2 regions of the Paraburkholderia graminis genome follow, and region 1 is predicted to be linked to the other one. Evidence: riboswitches for the same ligand, from Rfam matches in the RefSeq annotation. Region 1 holds a riboswitch; the other holds the start of a gene.

Evidence for each region. Region 1 has a riboswitch for manganese ahead of CUJ91_RS13750 (TMEM165/GDT1 family protein). Riboswitches for the same ligand answer to the same signal wherever they lie in the genome.
Region 2: linked by a shared signal. The riboswitch ahead of CUJ91_RS17460 (sodium:calcium antiporter) and the one ahead of CUJ91_RS13750 (TMEM165/GDT1 family protein) in region 1 are both predicted to bind manganese.

Annotation. Positions count from the first base shown of each region.
Region 1 is NZ_CP024934.1:3,092,234-3,100,591, reverse strand. It holds gene pepN (aminopeptidase N) at 1-837, opposite strand, end outside; gene CUJ91_RS13755 (DUF4136 domain-containing protein) at 1,108-1,806, shown strand; gene CUJ91_RS13750 (TMEM165/GDT1 family protein) at 1,882-2,454, opposite strand; yybP-ykoY riboswitch at 2,465-2,683, opposite strand; gene CUJ91_RS13745 (beta-ketoacyl synthase chain length factor) at 3,206-3,907, shown strand; gene CUJ91_RS13740 (lysophospholipid acyltransferase family protein) at 3,891-4,685, shown strand; gene CUJ91_RS13735 (phosphopantetheine-binding protein) at 4,660-4,959, shown strand; gene CUJ91_RS13730 (acyl carrier protein) at 4,956-5,213, shown strand; gene CUJ91_RS13725 (COG4648 family protein) at 5,213-5,875, shown strand; gene CUJ91_RS13720 (ApeI family dehydratase) at 5,875-7,581, shown strand; gene CUJ91_RS13715 (glycosyltransferase family 2 protein) at 7,581-8,358, shown strand, end outside.
Region 2 is NZ_CP024934.1:3,869,023-3,877,380, forward strand. It holds gene CUJ91_RS17450 (LbetaH domain-containing protein) at 1-261, opposite strand, end outside; gene CUJ91_RS17455 (acetyltransferase) at 362-1,138, opposite strand; gene CUJ91_RS17460 (sodium:calcium antiporter) at 1,278-2,288, opposite strand; yybP-ykoY riboswitch at 2,425-2,617, opposite strand; gene CUJ91_RS17465 (outer membrane protein) at 2,772-3,203, opposite strand; gene waaC (lipopolysaccharide heptosyltransferase I) at 3,966-4,934, shown strand; gene CUJ91_RS17475 (glycosyltransferase family 4 protein) at 4,931-6,055, shown strand; gene CUJ91_RS17480 (glycosyltransferase family 4 protein) at 6,133-7,122, shown strand; gene CUJ91_RS17485 (O-antigen ligase family protein) at 7,220-8,358, shown strand, end outside.

The sequences.
Region 1 (8,358 bases):
GTACTTCGTGTTGAAGATATTGAGCCCCTTGTTTTCCATCGCGCCCATGTTGAAGTCGCTCACCGCGACGATCATGAAGCGGTCGAGATCGAGTTCGAGGCCGAAGCGCTGTTCGTCCCAGCGGATGGAATTGATCAGCGAATCCATCGCGTGACGGGTCTTGTCGAGATCATGCGGCTCGACCCACACCTGCAGCAGCTTTTCCTTGCCCGAGCCGGTTTTCACACGCTCTTCGAGCGCAACGAGCTTGCCGGCGACAAGCGCGAACAGATAGCTCGGCTTCCTGAACGGATCTTCCCAGCGCGCGAAATGACGGCCGTCCGGCAGATCGCCTTCCTCGAGCAGATTGCCGTTCGACAGCAGCACCGGATAATCGGCCTTGCTGGCTCGCAGCGTGACCGTGTAGGTCGACATCACGTCCGGCCGGTCGAGGAAATAGGTGATGCGCCGAAAGCCCTCGGCCTCGCACTGCGTGAAGAAGTTTCCGCTCGACACATACAGGCCCGAGAGCGTCGTATTCGCGGCCGGATTGCAGATGCTGGTGAGCGTGAGCTCGAAGCTGTCGGGCACGTTGTCGAGCACCAGCCCGTGCTCGTGCGGATGCGCGTTGGCGAACGGCTGACCGTCGAGCGTCGCGCCGACGAACTCCAGTTGTTCGCCCATCAGTTCGAGATGCGGCGCGCGCGCGGCGTCCGGGTTGCGGCGCACGCGCATCGTGTTCTTCACGACCGTGCGTTCGGGCAGCAGATCGAACTCGAGCGCGACGGTGTCGATCAGAAAAGCGGGCGGCGCATAATCGGCGCGGCGGATCACATTGGGCGTTGCGGTATCGGCCATGGCGTTCTGTAGTGATGGGACTCGAGCGGCCGGCGCACGAAGACACGCGAGCCGGGCTTGTCGAGCCATTGTACAAAGCCTCGGGCAATCGTGCGGCGCGCGCTTTTCAGATAGCCGTTCGGCCGATGCGCGCTCGGACGCCCGCACCGCTCTTGCTCACGCTCAAGCTCCTGCGGCGTGGGAGCGGAAGGGCGCGGAACGGCGCGGCGCGATCGACGGTCATACGTACAATGAAAGACGAACGAACAGAAACGCTTCACGAGGTAGACCATGACAACGAATATCTGGACGCGCCGCGCCATGTTGCTGCTCGCGGCACTGAGCGTGCTGCTGTCCGGCTGCACGACCTACGTGACCACGCAGGTCACCGCGTTCTCCGACTGGAGCGGCAGCGACGCGGCCCGCACCTACGCGTTCACACGCGAGCCCGACCAGCGGAACAATCTCGAGCTGACGACCTATGAGCGCATCGTCGCCAACGAACTCGCCACGCATGCGTTCCGTCAGGTCGACCCTAACGACGCGCGCTATCTCGTCGGGCTCTCGTATGGAATCCGCTCGGACATGGTGACGGTGGCCGAGCCGGTCTACTACAACCCGTGGCCGGCGCCTTACTGGGGCTGGGGCCGTCCGTACGATCCGTGGGGCCCGTGGGGTCCGTTTCCCGCCGGCTACGTGAACCAGAGCTATCCGATCTTCACGCATCTGCTCGGCGTGCGGATCACCGAGCGCGCGACGGGCAAGGAGGTCTACAACGTGACCGCGCGCAACTCGGGCGGCGAGTCGTCGCTGGTGAGAGCCATGCCGTATCTGGCGCGCAGTGCGCTTGCCGACTTCCCGCTCGGCAACGGCGTCGTGCGCACCGTCAAGATTCCGCTCGGCAACAGCGCCGGTGCTTCCAACGAAACGACGGCGCCGGCTGCCGCCGCGTCGCCGGCTGCAGCGTCGGGCGCGAAAGCCGTGCAATGACCGCGACGCAACCGCAAGCGCGATAAAAGCGTGACAAGAGCGCGATCCGGCAAATGCCGGCATCGCGCACCTTCGTCAGAGCCCGCCGCCGAACAGCGCCATCGTTCCGAGAACCACGAACAGCACGGCGGCGATGCCGTGCACGATGCCGGTCGGCAGACGGTGCGCGAAGCGGTCGCCGAGCAGGATCGCCGGGACGTTGGCGATCATCATGCCGAGCGTGGTGCCCGCCACCACGCCGAAGAAGTCGTGAAAGCGCGCGGCGAGCGCAACCGTCGCGATCTGCGTCTTGTCGCCCATTTCCGCGAGGAAGAAGGCCACGACAGTCGCGCCGAACACGCCAAGATGCGTGCGGTTCGTGTTGGCTTCTTCGTCGTCGAGCTTGTCGGGCACGAGAATCCACAAACCCATGCCGATGAATGAAATGGCCAGCGCCCAGCGCATGATGGCCGGCGTGAGCAGCGAGCCGAGCCACGCGCCGAGCGCGCCCGCGCCCGCGTGATTGACGAGCGTCGCGACCAGCACGCCGAGGATGATCGGCATCGGCTTGCGATAACGCGCGGCGAGCACGAGCGACAGCAGCTGCGTCTTGTCGCCGATTTCGGCGAGCGCGACCGCTCCGGTGGAAATGAGGAAAGCGTGGAACACGTGGGTTGGAATCCGCGGGCCGGGAAATGAACGAGCGACGACCCACGACACGCCGGGCCCAATTGCGGCGGGGTGTGGGTCATCGGTCTCGCCAGGCCAGAGGCTGCGGCTGCCATGGCCATGACGGCCAAGTCTGTTGACAGGCGCCCCCGCGAGCGCACGTTGTTGCGAGCCCGGCTAGATGCCGGGCGAACGTGGCGCGGGGCGGCTACTCCCCAATGAGGGACGGATTATAGCAGGCGTCGCCGCGCGGCCGTTCTGCCGGGAGCAGAATTCGCGTGAAATCGGATCGCATGTATTCGACTGCAACAGTCGTCGCAGAAAGTTAATTGAAAGCATTCGCGGGATTCTCTTTGCGAACGCGACCGTCTGACAGTCGAATTCCCAAAAACCTACAGATGTAGGGATATTCCCAGGCCCAGATGGGAAATTTCTGCAAATCGCCATAGCACTCAAATTAGCGTCGTAAACGCGAGACGGATACAGATGGATACGTCTTTTGTGGCTGATTTAATTCAGAATATTCAGTATGATTCCGGCGACTAAGGAAGCCTGAGCCAAACTACACGGCCAATCGTCAATGGCCTAAATAATCGGGCCAAAGTGCCGTTAATTCGCTGAACCCTACAAAAGAAGTCTGGATTGTCCCCCGGCTGGAAATTGCCGGTCCGCGCGGCGCGCATACGCTGTGACGGCTGCGTATTCCGTCAGGCGCTTCAGCCTCTCCTTGCTTCAACGCGCGAACACCGATATGCCCGATCCGCACTGGACCATTCCGGTCGCTCGCTGGTCTAGCTGGCCTGCTGCCACCACCGCCGCACCCGACATCGGTTTTATCGAACCGATCGTGCGGCGGCGTCTCAGCACGCTCTCGAAAGCCGCGCTGAAGGTGGCGCACGATTGCGTCGGGGCCGACGAGGCGCGCGTCGTCTTCGCGTCGCGGCACGGCGAACTGCGCCGCACCACGGAGATTCTGCGCGCCATCAGTTCCGGCGAGCCGGTGTCGCCGACGGCCTTTAGCCTCTCGGTGCTCAATGCGATGACGGGCGTGTTCGGCATCGCGCGCGGCGACCGCTCGGCGGCGAGCGCCATTTCGGCGGGCCCGGAAACGCTCGGTTATGCGCTGCTCGAGGCGTATGCGCAACACGCAACGCAATTGGCGTCACCGGTCCTGCTGGTCTACGCCGACGAACCGGCCGACCCCGCATACGGAACGATCGACGATGAAGTGCAGGGCGGCGCGATCGCGCTGCTCTTGAGTAACGAAACGGCGCTCGGCCATCTGGTCTGTACACAGTCCGCGTCGCCGCGCCTGCACGATTCGGAGCCCGCAGCAACCCGCTTCGCCACGCAAAGCCAGGCGCTGCTGCATTGTCTTGAAACCGGCGAGCCCGCGGCCTGGCAAGGCGCCGGCGTCCTTTGGCAGTGGGAGTGGCATGACCGCGCGGCTTGACTACACGTGGCGATTCTTCGCCACGGGCATGGCTTTCGTCGTGTTCGGCATCTGCGGCGTGCTGTTTTCGGTGCTGGTGTTTCCGCTCGCGTGGCTGTGGCCGCATCGTGCGTCGCGGCAGTTCGCGGTGACGAGCATCATCCACTGGTTTTTCCGCGCGCTCGTCGGCGCGTTGCAGCTGATCGGCGTGATGAAGCTCGAAGTGTCGGGCGGCGAGGCGCTGCGCGCGCGCGGTCCGTCGATCGTGGTGGCCAACCACCCGACCTACCTCGACGTGATGGTGCTGCTTTCGCTCACGCCGCACGCATGCTGCGTCGTGAAAAACGCGCATTGGAGCAACCCGTGTTTCTGGGGCATCGTGCGTTCGGCGGAATACGTGAGCAACGCCGATCCCGCGGAGCTCGTCGAAGCAGGCGCAAGGCAGCTCGCGGCAGGCTATACGATGATCATTTTTCCCGAAGGCACGCGCAGTCCCGCGCGCAACCGGCTGCATGCGTTTTCGCGCGGCTTCGCGCACATGGCGCTGAAGGTGGACGCGCCGATCGTGCCGGTGCTGATGGATTGCGATCCGCCCGCGTTCACGAAACAGATGCGCTGGTACGACGTGCCGGCGCGAGCGTTCCGCATGCGCGTGAACGTGCTGGAGCCGCTCGGCGTCGAGCGGCTCGCGGCAGACGACACAACACCGGCTCTCGCTGCGCGCAGCGTGACGAGCGCCGTCGAAGCACACATTACCCGGCACCTGCTCGATTATGGATTCTTTAAAACTGGAAATTAAGCAGCTTCTGATCGAGGCACTCGATCTGGAAGACCTGAGCCCCGCCGATATCGACGACGACGCACCGTTGTTCGATACCGACGGTATCGGTCTCGATTCGATCGACGCACTGGAAATCGGCATCGTGCTGCGCAAACAATATCAATTGACCATTGCGGCAAACGACGACCGCACGCGCGAGCACTTTCGCTCCATCAGCACGCTGGCCGCGCTGGTGGCAAGTCAGCGCGAAGCGGCGCACGCCGCGAACGAAACCAACAGCAAAGGGGAATGACCGTGTCCGAGGCAGAGATTCTTGAACGCATCCGCGCCATCTTTAAAGAGAACTTCGCAATCGAGCCCGAGCGCGTGACGCCCGACGCGCATCTGTTCGAAGACCTCGATCTGGACAGCATCGACGCGGTCGATCTCGCTATCAAGCTCCAGGAGATGACCGGGCGCCGCATCAAGCCGGAAGAGTTCAAATCGGTGCGCACGGTCGGCGACGTGATCGGCGCGGTCGAATCGCTGCTGGCGGCTCAAGGCTGATGCCGGCAGTGCGTTCGCGCACACGGGCGGCCGATCAGCCCGCCGCAAGCGCTTCGTCCGCGGCTGAACGCCATTGGCTGAAGGCGGTCGTGCAAGTGCTGGTGAAGCTCGCGTATCCCGCGTTGATTCTGTGCGCATGGCGTTGGGACACGCCGCGTTACGTCGGCTGCATGCTGTTTGCGATTCTGTGGCTGCAGCGCTGGGCAGGCAGCGGTCCGGTCGCGACTTCGCTGCGGCGTCTTTCCGCCATCGACTGGACCGTGGTCGGCTTGCTGAGCTGCGCGTCGGCGGCCATCGTGCTCACCAACAGCGAGCTGCTGTTGCGCCTCTATCCGTCGCTCGTCAATCTCGGGCTCCTGATCGCGTTCGGCGCGACGCTCGTGCGCGGTCCGTCGATGATCGAAAAATTCGCGCGCCTCGGCAAACCGGATTTGCCGCCGGGCGCAGTGCGCCACACGCGGCGCGTCACTCAGGTGTGGTGTGTGTTCTTTCTACTGAACGGTGCTTTTTCCGCGTATACCGCGCTCTACTGGAGCCGCGCAAGCTGGTCGCTGTATAACGGCGCGATTGCTTATCTGCTGATCGGTGTGCTGCTGATCGCCGAGGTCGTGTGGCGCTATCTCGTCGTGCTGCCGCGAGCCGCGCGTTCGGAGGCGGCGTGATGATCGCGTTGCACGACCTGTTGTCCGTTCCGCTCGATGCCGCCGCTTCACGCGTTGCCGTTTGCCGCGATCGCACGGCGCTGCTCGATCGCGCCGCGTTTCGCGCGCGCGTCGCGGCGCTCGTTGCGCTGATGCAATCGCAAGCGGCGCAACGCTATGCACTGTGTATCGACGATCCGTTCGATTTCGCGTGCGCGTTGTTCGCGCTCTTCGCGTGCGGCAAGGAGCCGGTGATTCCGGCGAACGCGACGCCCGGCTATCTTGCCGATCTCGCCGACGCGTACGACGTCGTGCTGACCGACGCGACGCTGCAGTTGCATGTGCAAGCCGATGCGCAAGCCGAGGCAGCCGCGTCCGCGCTCGACAAAAACATCGACCCCCAAGCGCCGCTCACGCTCTACACCTCGGGCAGCAGCGGCCGTCCGAAGCCGATCCGCAAAACGCTCGCGCAGTTCAACGCCGAAGTGCACACGCTCGAGAAGCAGTGGGGCGCGCTCGTCGGCGACGCAACCATGCTCGCGAGCGTGCCGCATCACCATATCTACGGTCTGCTGTTTCGCGTGATGTGGCCGCTTGCCGCCGGCCGCGCATTCGATCGCGAGATCAGCATCGAACCGCTGCATCTGCAAACGCAGATCGCGCAATGCGGCGCGGCCGTGATCGTATCGACGCCCGCGCAGTTGTCGCGCTGGCCCGCGCTGCCAGGCTTCGCCGCATTGACGCCCGCGCCGCGCGCGGTTTTTTCGTCGGGCGGTCCGCTCGCGCTCGAAGCCGCGCAGCAATATGCGGCGGCTTACGGCGCCGCGCCGCTCGAAATCTACGGCAGCACGGAAACGGGCGGCATTGCATGGCGTCGTCAGGACGAGACCGATGCATGGCAAGCGACGACCGGCATCGAAGTGCGTTGCGACGAAGACGGTGCGCTCAACGTGCGCTCGCCGCATCTCGACCATAGCGGCTGGCATCGCACCGACGACAAGATCACGTTCGACGCGCAAGGCCGTTTCCGTTTGCAGGGCCGTCTCGATCGCGTGCTGAAGCTCGACGGCAAGCGTGTGTCGCTGCCGGAACTCGAAGCGCGTCTCGCGCTGCATCCGTATGTGATGCAAGCGGCAATTGCGCCGCTCGAAGGCGGCGCGCGTGAGCGCGTCGGCGCGGTCGTCGCGTTGACGGGAGCGGGCAACGACGCGTTGCGCGACGAAGGCCGCGTGGTCCTCGCGCAAAACCTGCGCCGCCATCTCGCCGATTACTTCGACGCGGTCGTGTTGCCGCGCCATTGGCGCTTTCGTCTCGCGTTGCCGTTCGACGCACGCGGCAAGCTGCCGGTGTCCGCGGTTGCTGCGGCGTTCGAGCCGCGCGCCGAAGGTTTCGAGCTGCTTGCCGAAGCGCGCGCCGGCGACACGCTGCACTACGAACTGCGCGTGCCGCCCACGCTGATTCATTTCGCCGGCCATTTTCCCGGACTGCCGATTCTGCCGGGCGTCGTGCAAGTCGATTGGGCGGTGCGTCTGGCCGCCGAACAACTGCCGTGCGCGCACAGCGTCGCGTCCGTCGACCGGTTGAAGTTCATGGCGCCGGTGTCGCCGGGCTCGGTGTTGAAGCTGACGCTCGCGCACGATAGCGCGCGTCAGCGCGTGCAGTTTGCGTACCGCGTGAACGAGCGCGATTGCGCATCGGGCGTGATCGTTTATCGGGAGAGCGCGTGATGAATTTCGCTCCCTGCATCGTGATCCCGATCTACAACCACAAGGACGCGATCGGCGCGACCGTCGCGCATCTCGCGGTGCACGGCTTGCCGATTTTCATCGTCGACGACGGTAGCGACGAAGCCACTCAACAGGTGCTCGCCGAGCTTGCGCAGCAATACGTGCAGCAAGTCTCGCTGCTGCGTCTGCCGGTCAACGGCGGCAAAGGCGCGGCGGTGATGGCGGGCCTGGGCGCCGCGCGCGACGCGAAGTACACGCACGCGTTGCAGATCGACGCGGACGGCCAGCACGACGCCAATGACGTGCCGCGTTTCATCGAAGCCGCGCGCGCCGAACCCGGCGCAGTCATTCTGGGCCGTCCGGTGTATGACGAGAGCGTGCCGAAAGCGCGACTCTACGGCCGTTATCTGACGCATGTGTGGGTGTGGATCGAAACGCTGTCGCTCACCATCCGCGATTCGATGTGCGGCTTTCGCCTCTATCCGCTTGCGCTCGCGTGCGAGTTGATCGACAGCGTGCAGTTACCCACGCGGATGGACTTCGACATCGAGATTCTGGTGCGCCTGTATTGGCGGCGCGCCGCGTTTCGCGCGATTCCCACGCGCGTCACGTATGCGAGCGACGGCGTCTCGCATTTCGACGTGCTGTGGGACAACGTGCGCATCAGCCGCAGTCATACGCGGCTCGTGTGCGGCATGCTGCTGCGTCTGCCGATGCTCGTCGCGCACAAGTTCATGCCGCGCCGCGCCGTGCTCGCGGACGTGCAAAGCGAGGCGA
Region 2 (8,358 bases), 780 kb from region 1:
CCCCATACCGCCTGCGACGTTCTTTCCAATCACCAGCTTCTGCGCATGGCCGTCGTATCTGGCGACCGAACCCACGCCGAGAACACTGCATCGGCCGATATGAAACACTCCGTCGGAGGCCTCTTCATCCAGCCAGTTCCTGAAGAACTTGTTAGGGATGGTCGAGAACGCCCCGTCCCGGTAGCCGATCACAATGAAATGCTTCGATAGAGGATGAGTCGGCACGACGCCGATGCTGTCATCCGACGTAACAACGTTCATATAAATCCAGTGCGTGTTGAGGTTTAGTGCACGATGACTTTATTGCCGCATGGAACTGCCGGGCAAGTTGTAGACAGGGTGAACGTGGTGCGGCCTGCATTCACAGATAGCGGGCCCCGGCAACCCTGTCGCGCACCTTCCTGGCGGGACTGCCGTAGACGACCGAATAGGGCTCGACGTCCCTCAAAACGGTGGCTCCCGCGCCAACGATGCTGTGCTCTCCGACGTTGATGCCGTGGCGAAGCACTGCGCCGATGCTAATGGCGGAATACGCACCGATCCGGCAGTTGCCACCCGTTATCGCTCCGGGCGCCAGGCTCGAAAACTCGTCCATCACAGAGTCGTGATCCAGCGACGAGTTCGTGTTCAGAATACAGAACTGGCCTACGCGGCAGTCGGGATTAACGACCGCTCCAGCCATCACCACACTGCCCGCCCCGACCGTTGTGCCGCGACCAATCGTTGCCCGCGGATGAATGGCATTCATGAACTGCAGTTGGGGGCAAAGCGCTCCGACCTTCGCCGCCACTTTCGAGCGGACGACGTTGTCGCCGATTGCGATGATGGTGCCTTGCAGATCGTGTTCAGCCACGAGACGGGGAAGATCGGCTTCGCCGCCTAGCACCGGATAGTCGAGCGTCCGTTCACCCACGTTGCGGTATGCGTCGATTAACCCGGCAATGCTGTGCTTTCCTTCCTGCTCGACAATATCGATGACGACTTTTGCATGGCCGCCCGATCCGACGATGACAATGTGGCTCATACCCGCCTCCGCGGACTTGCTCGACTGGTTCCCTGCCGCTTGATGCATCGACAACATGCGCGAATAATGCGCCGCGCAACGGTGATTTCGTCGGCGGCGCTTGTCGAGACCCATGTCGCAATGGTTTGTGAAATTATGCCGTCGTCCCGCATCGCGCGATTCCGGGAGTTGGCGAGAGAAAAGCCGTTAGATCGATGTATTGGGCGGGAGCATCGCCGCGGCTTGTGATTCGCCGGCGACGTGGCTCGAACGCCTAACGGCTTAGCGTGATCGCCAGATAAGCGGCGTACAGCGCGCCGCAGACCAGCAGCGCCCACACGGGCGCGCCGTGCTCGCGCGCGTTGAGCCGCAGCCAGCCCGCCGCGACCAGCGTGATGACGATGCCCGTCACCACCTCGATGCGCGGCGTCCACGGCGTCAGCAGAATGCCGATAGCCGGCAACAAGGTGCCCTGGAACACCATCGCGCCCGTGATGTTGCCGAACGCCAGAGTGTCCTTGCCGCGGCGAATCCACAGGATGCTGTTGACCTTCTCCGGCAACTCCGTAGCGATCGGAATGATCAGCAGCGACAGCAGCAGCGGCGACACGCCGACCACCGCGGACACGCCCCGCACGCCGTGGATGAAACCCTCCGCGCCCCACACGAGCAACCCAACCGCGATCAGCAGTTGGACGGCGATGGTCGCTAGGTTGGTCGGCACGCCGAGGCGCGCGAGCATCATCTTGCCGGGCGCTTCGGTGCCGTGGCCTGCATCGACCAGATCGTTCGACGCGCGGAAAGTCGCCACGACATACGCGACATACACGCCGACGAGCGCGACGCTGAACAACGCGCGCACGATGCGCTGCTCATGCGGCACATACATGGCCGCGGCGGCCAGCAGGAACGCAAAGAGGAAATAGTTGAGATCGCGAGTGAAGCCCGAACGCTCCGGCGCGACGCGTCCGCCGACGCCGCGCGAGCGCAGCACGGCGAGCGTCATCAGAAAGGTAGACAGCGTGGACAGCATCAGCGGTGCGCCGAGAATCGCGCCCACGCCGATTTCCTCGTTGACGGCACGATCGCTCGTCCCGCCGACAATCGCTATCAGCGGCACGAGCGTCTCGGGCAACGCGGTGCCGACTGCAGCGAACAACGAGCCGGTCACGCCTTCGGATATCTTAAGCCGCTCGCCGAGATGTTCGAGCGCGTTGGTGAAAAGCTCGGCCGCCACGAGGATGACGACCAGCATGATGGCCAATTCGATGAGAAGACCGGTCATGCGCGGCTCCGTGCATCGAAGGGATTGACGTGATCGACGTGGTGGACCGAAAACGTGCGGCGCGGCAGATCGCGCGACAGCAAGTTGAGCAGAAGACGAGGAGATTGAACAGCGCGGGATTTCACAGCGGCTCCGAGGTCGGACGTAAGACGAACCATGACGCACCGCGACCCGTCCGACCAGAACGAAGCAGTGCGCCAATGGTCTCGCCAAACCGACCCGGTCGAACGCGCCATGACCCGCAGGCCAAGTATGTTGACGCGCTCTCCTTCAGGCGATGCCGCGATGCCGCGATGCGTGAAGGAAGGCTACTCCCCAGTGACCCGGGGATTTTAGCGGGAGTGGGCGGAGGCAACAAGCCTTCGCAAAGAAGCTTGTTGACTGTGTTCGCCGTGGGCCGAGCTTTTACTGCGTGCCAAGTGTAGTGTCTATGCAGCTTGCGCAGCGGTCTGTTTTCTTGCCGCGCGCAAGCTCATCGAGTCATTAATTGAAGTGATACTGGACGCCTACCGTGAAGCTATTGTTTGTTCTCTTCGTGCCGTCGTGATGGCTCGAGTCCGTGGTCCATTCGGCGACCGCGCTGACATGCTCCGCGAACTTGTAGTCCACGCCGAGGCCCCAATGGAACCGCGTATCGGGGTCGTCGCCCGTAAAGCCGGCGCGAATGTACGGCATGAACTGGTTAAACGGCATGCCGAATTTGGCGTCGATTCCGGCGTCCTTGAAGGTGGTGGAGCCGTGGTGCAAATCCGCGAAAGCCTCGGCTCCTACCACGAACCGCTGCACGTCGAAGTTGTATCCGGCGGTGAAGCCCGGAAACACCGTGTTATGCGACGCCTTGTTGAATGCGCCCGATGCATCCGAATTATTGACGCCTAGCTTGAAACCAACATAAGGACCGGCGAACTGGCTCACGCCCGCTTGCGGCGCCGCTTGTGCGCAAGGAAGCTGTGAAAGAAGAACCACCGATGCCGCGAGAATTGATCTGGTTATTTTGTGCATGAATTGCAAATAAAGCTCTTAGTCCGGCGAGTGATCTCGCAATGCCTGTCGCACTGGAATGCGAAAGGGTCGGCGTAGGCCGACGCGCAACTATTCCCATATCGATGGGAATTGCATAGGCAGCGCGCGCCGATTCAGCGAATGGATGAGAACGATCTGAAATTTCAGCGAAGATGTGAGGCGGGGGCTAGGAGGCGTGTGGGTGGGGCAGCGCGTCGGGCGAGTTCGAGTTGTTGGCGGTTTGTCGATGGTACTGCGGGACCACGCTTTCGAGCACGACAGCCGGATCTGCTCCGCCTAAGGTCTACGAAACGTCTCTCCACGCACGACCGGAGACTGAGTACGCCAAGGTCCCGTACCCGCTGGGTCCTGTATGATCCTACGCGACTCGCGTGCAACAACCCGGAACCCGGGCGCCCCAGGCAGCCTTCCGATAGCTTGCAAATAGATAGTTGCTCTATTGCTATGTCGAAAATACCGCTGCTACGAACCGCCCTGCCGCCGATCTGAACCAAAGTCGTTTTGATTGCTCCCGGCGTGTGGGAACCCTCGGACCAAGTCCGGGATAATCTAAGCTGGATATCCTGCCGTTGATTTCCCTCAGGTCACTGCACAGCATCGAGGTATAGGTCTCACGGATGCTGAAGTGAAGTCCGCTTGTTGAATGGTAATGGAATGAAACGCATTCTAATAGTAAAAGTCACCTCCTTAGGTGACCTGGTACATGGTCAGCCCGTGGTGGCCGACCTGCATCGCGCCTTTCCTGGCGTCAAGATTGACTGGGCCGCCGATGCGTCCTTCGCCGATGTTCCACGCTGGAATGCGGGCATCGACCGCGTGCTGTGCGCGCCATTGCGGGGCTTCAAGAAAAACCGCTCTGGGGCCGAGCTCAAGGCGATTTTTACATCGATATCTGAACTGCGACGCGAGAAATACGACATCGTTCTCGATCTCCAGGGCGTCTACAAAAGCGCGATAATTTCTTTCCTTGCGCGCTCGCGCCGGCGTCTAGGCTATCGTTCGGCAGACCTCGGCGAGAGCGGCGCCGCCTTTGCTTACACTGGCCGCTTCGCGCCACGTGAAGATCTCAATGCGTGGGACGGCTTGCGCCGCACTGTCGCCGACGCATTCGGCTACGAGGTGAGCGGGGCACCGCGCTTCGACCTGTCAATTCCCAGGTCTGCCGATCCTTCCGTCAAGCCAGAAGAACAGCGGTACGCGATGCTGTTCCATGCCACTTCGAGCGATGTAAAGAAGTGGCCGACGGCTCACTGGGTTGCCATTGGCCGCTCGCTTGTCGAGCGCGGCATTACCCCCCTTCTGCCGTGGGGTTCAGCCCGCGAGGAACAGGAGGCCATCGCAATTGCGAAGGAAGTGAGGGGCTCTCGTATACTGCCGCGGATGTCTATCTTGCAGGTCGCGCAGTACGTCGATGCCGCCACGCTCATCGTCGGGACAGATACCGGCTTCGTGCATCTCGCAAGCGCACTCGGCAAGCCCACGGTCATGATCTTCACTGCAACAGCACGGCGTTATTTTGGCGTCGACGTGCCTGGCGTATCGGTGTCCGTTGGTGACGACGGGCGCCCACCCTCGGTAACGGAAGTCCTGGACGCCATTGCTTCGCTGGAGCCTTTGCCTTGAAGATATTGCTGACCAATTTTCACTATGGGCGCGGCGGAGGTCACGATACGTACATTCTGGCGATTGCCAAGGGGCTTTCCAGGCGGCATCAGATATTTGTGGCTGCGCCCTCGAGTAGCAGGCTATTCGAAAAGGCCAGCAAGCTCGAACACGTGACGACACTGCCGCTTGAATTCCCAGCCAAGCTGAAAGACGCCGGCCGCATGATTTCAGCGTGGCGCGCATTGCGCTCGCTGCTGGAGAAAGAACGCTTTGATGTTGTGCACGTCAACGGCTCCCCAGACCATCGCCTGGTGGTATTCAGCCTGATGTGCTTCAAGGGCCGCAAGCCACGCATTGTATTGACCAAACACAACTCCATCGCCATCAAGAGTGACTTCGTCACGAAGATCAGAGCCCGCGCGACAGATGATGTCATTGCCGTGTCTGATTCGACTGCGAGCCTTGTGCGCGATTCGGTATATCGACACTGCTCGCTTATCACCATCAAGAATGGTGTGGACACCGACGACTTCAAGCCGTCGGACGCGGCCGAGATCGCCTCGGCGCGTAAGTCGCTGCTCGGCGAATCGAAAGCCGACAAACTGGTGCTCGGGACCGTGACAGGCTTCGACTGGTACAAAGGCACCATGGACGTGATCGCCGCAGTGAGCGCGTTGCCGCCATCGCTGCGTGAAAAGATTGCAGTCGTGGTTGTCGGAACGGAGCCGAGCGCAGAGCAGTGGCAGGTTATTGATTCGGTGGGTATGCGCAGCCAGCTCGAAGTCGCGGGTTTCGTGGAAGACGTGAAGCCCTATATCCGGGCGTTCGATATCGGCTTTGTCACGTCATATGCGGTCGAGACTGTGTCGTTTGCCTGCCGCGAGATGATGGCGATGGGCAAGCCTGTGATAGTGTCGAGCTACAGCGGTCTGCCGGAGAACGTTCGTGATGGCGTCGACGGCTGGGTCGTCCCGCCGCACGACCCCGATTCGTTAACTCGGGCGCTTAAAGGAATTCTCGAGCGGGGCGACCGCCTGGCGGACATGGGAAAGATGGCGCGAGCAAAGGCAGTCGACGAGTTTTCTCAAGGGCTGTTCGTCGACAGGACGGAGATGGTCTACCGACTAAGCCAGTCGTAATAGGTCCATTCGCAATGGTCGCTGTCGGCCCGACTTGATGCGATCGGTCAAACGGGCTCCAGCCGCTCTTATCTAATATGCCAAAACAGGTTATTCACATATTCAACGGATTCCAGAATCCGCACGGCGGCAGCGAACAGGAGACGCTCAACCTCGCTCACCTGCTTGGCAAGCAAAGCGAAGTGAGACTGTGGTCGACATCGTCGCGCAGTTCGCCCGAACTGAGGGAAAAGTTCGGAATCACCCCTCTCGGCATTGCACCGAGGCACCGCCCGAACGGAGGCACCTATGTCTTCGTCGGAGCACACTGGCGCAACACGGTATGGCCGTATCTCGCCGCAGTGCCACAACGTCTGATCTACGTGTTCAACACGTTCCATCCGAAGATACTGACGCTGACGTCGAAGCATCCGCCCTTGCTGCGCTGGCCGAAGACGGAGTACGTGTTCATCTCCGAATTCCAGAAAAAGCTGGTAGGCGTGGATGGCGTGGTGCATCCATCACCAATTGACATCGACCTGTTCGCGGCGGTACCTGGCGTGGCACGCAATCGGCCGGTGGTAGGGCGTCTGAGCCGCGACACCAACGACAAGCATAACGAAGAAGACCTGGTGCTGTATCGTGAATGGTCTGCTCAAGGGGTCGGTGTAAGGCTGCAGGGTGCTACTTGTCTGCGCGACGCGCTCGGGGACAACACAGGTATCGAGCTTCTTCCCGAGGGAGCTACGCCAGCCGCGGATTTTCTGCGCTCTCTCGACGTCTTCTATTACCGGACAGGGTCTCACGTCGAAACATTCGGCCGGGTCGTGCTCGAGGCAATGGCCTGCGGCCTTCCGGTGGTATGCCATCGGAACGGCGGCTACGCCGATTCGATCCGGCACGGCGAGAACGGCTTTCTCTTCGACACGACCGAACAGGCGCGACGGATTGTGGGCGCGCTGCTAGCCGATCCGGCACTGCGTACGTCCGTGGGACAGCGCGCCCGGCAAACCGTCGAATCGATGTACTCGAAAGAGGCCCTGGAGCTTCGTGCTGCGTTTTATCGTCAGGCGCCGGGCCAGGACTAGTCAGACCCCGGAATGCACTGTAAATACGGATCATCACTTGCAGGGTCATAGGGAGCGGTCCAGGCTCCGCACCTTTGAGTAAAGCGAGGGGTATCGCATGGACACGGCGCACAACCAGCAGGTAGCGTGCGAGTGCCGTCCAGCGATTGCCATTTCGGCACGGGATGAGAAACGAATGAATATGAAAGCGATGCTGTCAGAAAAGAGCCTCCGGCCCAAAACTGAGTCGTACCAGTTGTTCCTCGCGAGGACGTTTGCACTTGTCACCCTGTGCGCCGTACCCATTTCCACGGCCGGAGTCAATCTCGGTTCCGGCCTGGTACTGCTGTTTGCGCTGCTGTCTCCCGAAGTGTGGAGGGCATGCGGGAAAATCCGCACGTCGCCCACGAGCATCGTCGCGCTGATCCTCTTCGTTGCGCTCGCTCTTAGCATGGCCTATACGTCGGCGAGCAATGACGAGGCTTTCAACTTTCTCCTGAAGTACCGAAAACTGTTGCTGCTGCCCATGCTGTTCCTGGTTTTCTACGGCAGCGACCGATCAAAGTGGTGCCGCGTGGCCATATGGGCGTTGTTCTCGGCGCTAACGCTGACCATGCTGCTCACCTACACGAACTTTTTCGGCTGGACGGCAATCGGACCGCTGCACGGTAACGATCCGATTACGAAGCCCTGGGTCTTCAAGGACCACATATCGGCGGGCCTGATGATGGCGTTTCTGGCCTATCTGTCGATGGCTCTCGCGACAGCTTCGCCTAAAGGCATCGGACAGTGGCTGCTGCGCCTCGTCGCCCTGCTCGCGCTCGTCAACGTGCTGTTCGTGCTACAGGGACGCACCGGGCAGGTCGTAGCGATCGCCTACATGGCAGTTTATGTCGTCGTTCAACTAATGAAGTTCAAGCATCAGGGCAAACGGACGCGCTGGATAACGACCGCCGCGAGCGTCATGCTGTGCATGTGTCTGGTGGTCTATTCCTTCACGGCAAAGAACTCACGCCTTGCCGAAACGCAACAGGAAATCACACAGTTCGAGGTCTACAACAAGAACACGTCGATGGGCGTGCGGCTCGAGTTTTATCAGCGCAGCCTGGAGCTGATTCTGCATCGGCCGATTGCCGGATACGGCGTCGGTAGCGTTCGAACCGAATTCGAACGGCTCGCGAAGAACAGCTCTGGTGGGCGTGCGGCGATGGCCAGCAATCCGCACAACGAGTTTTTCCTGATGGGCGTACAGCTCGG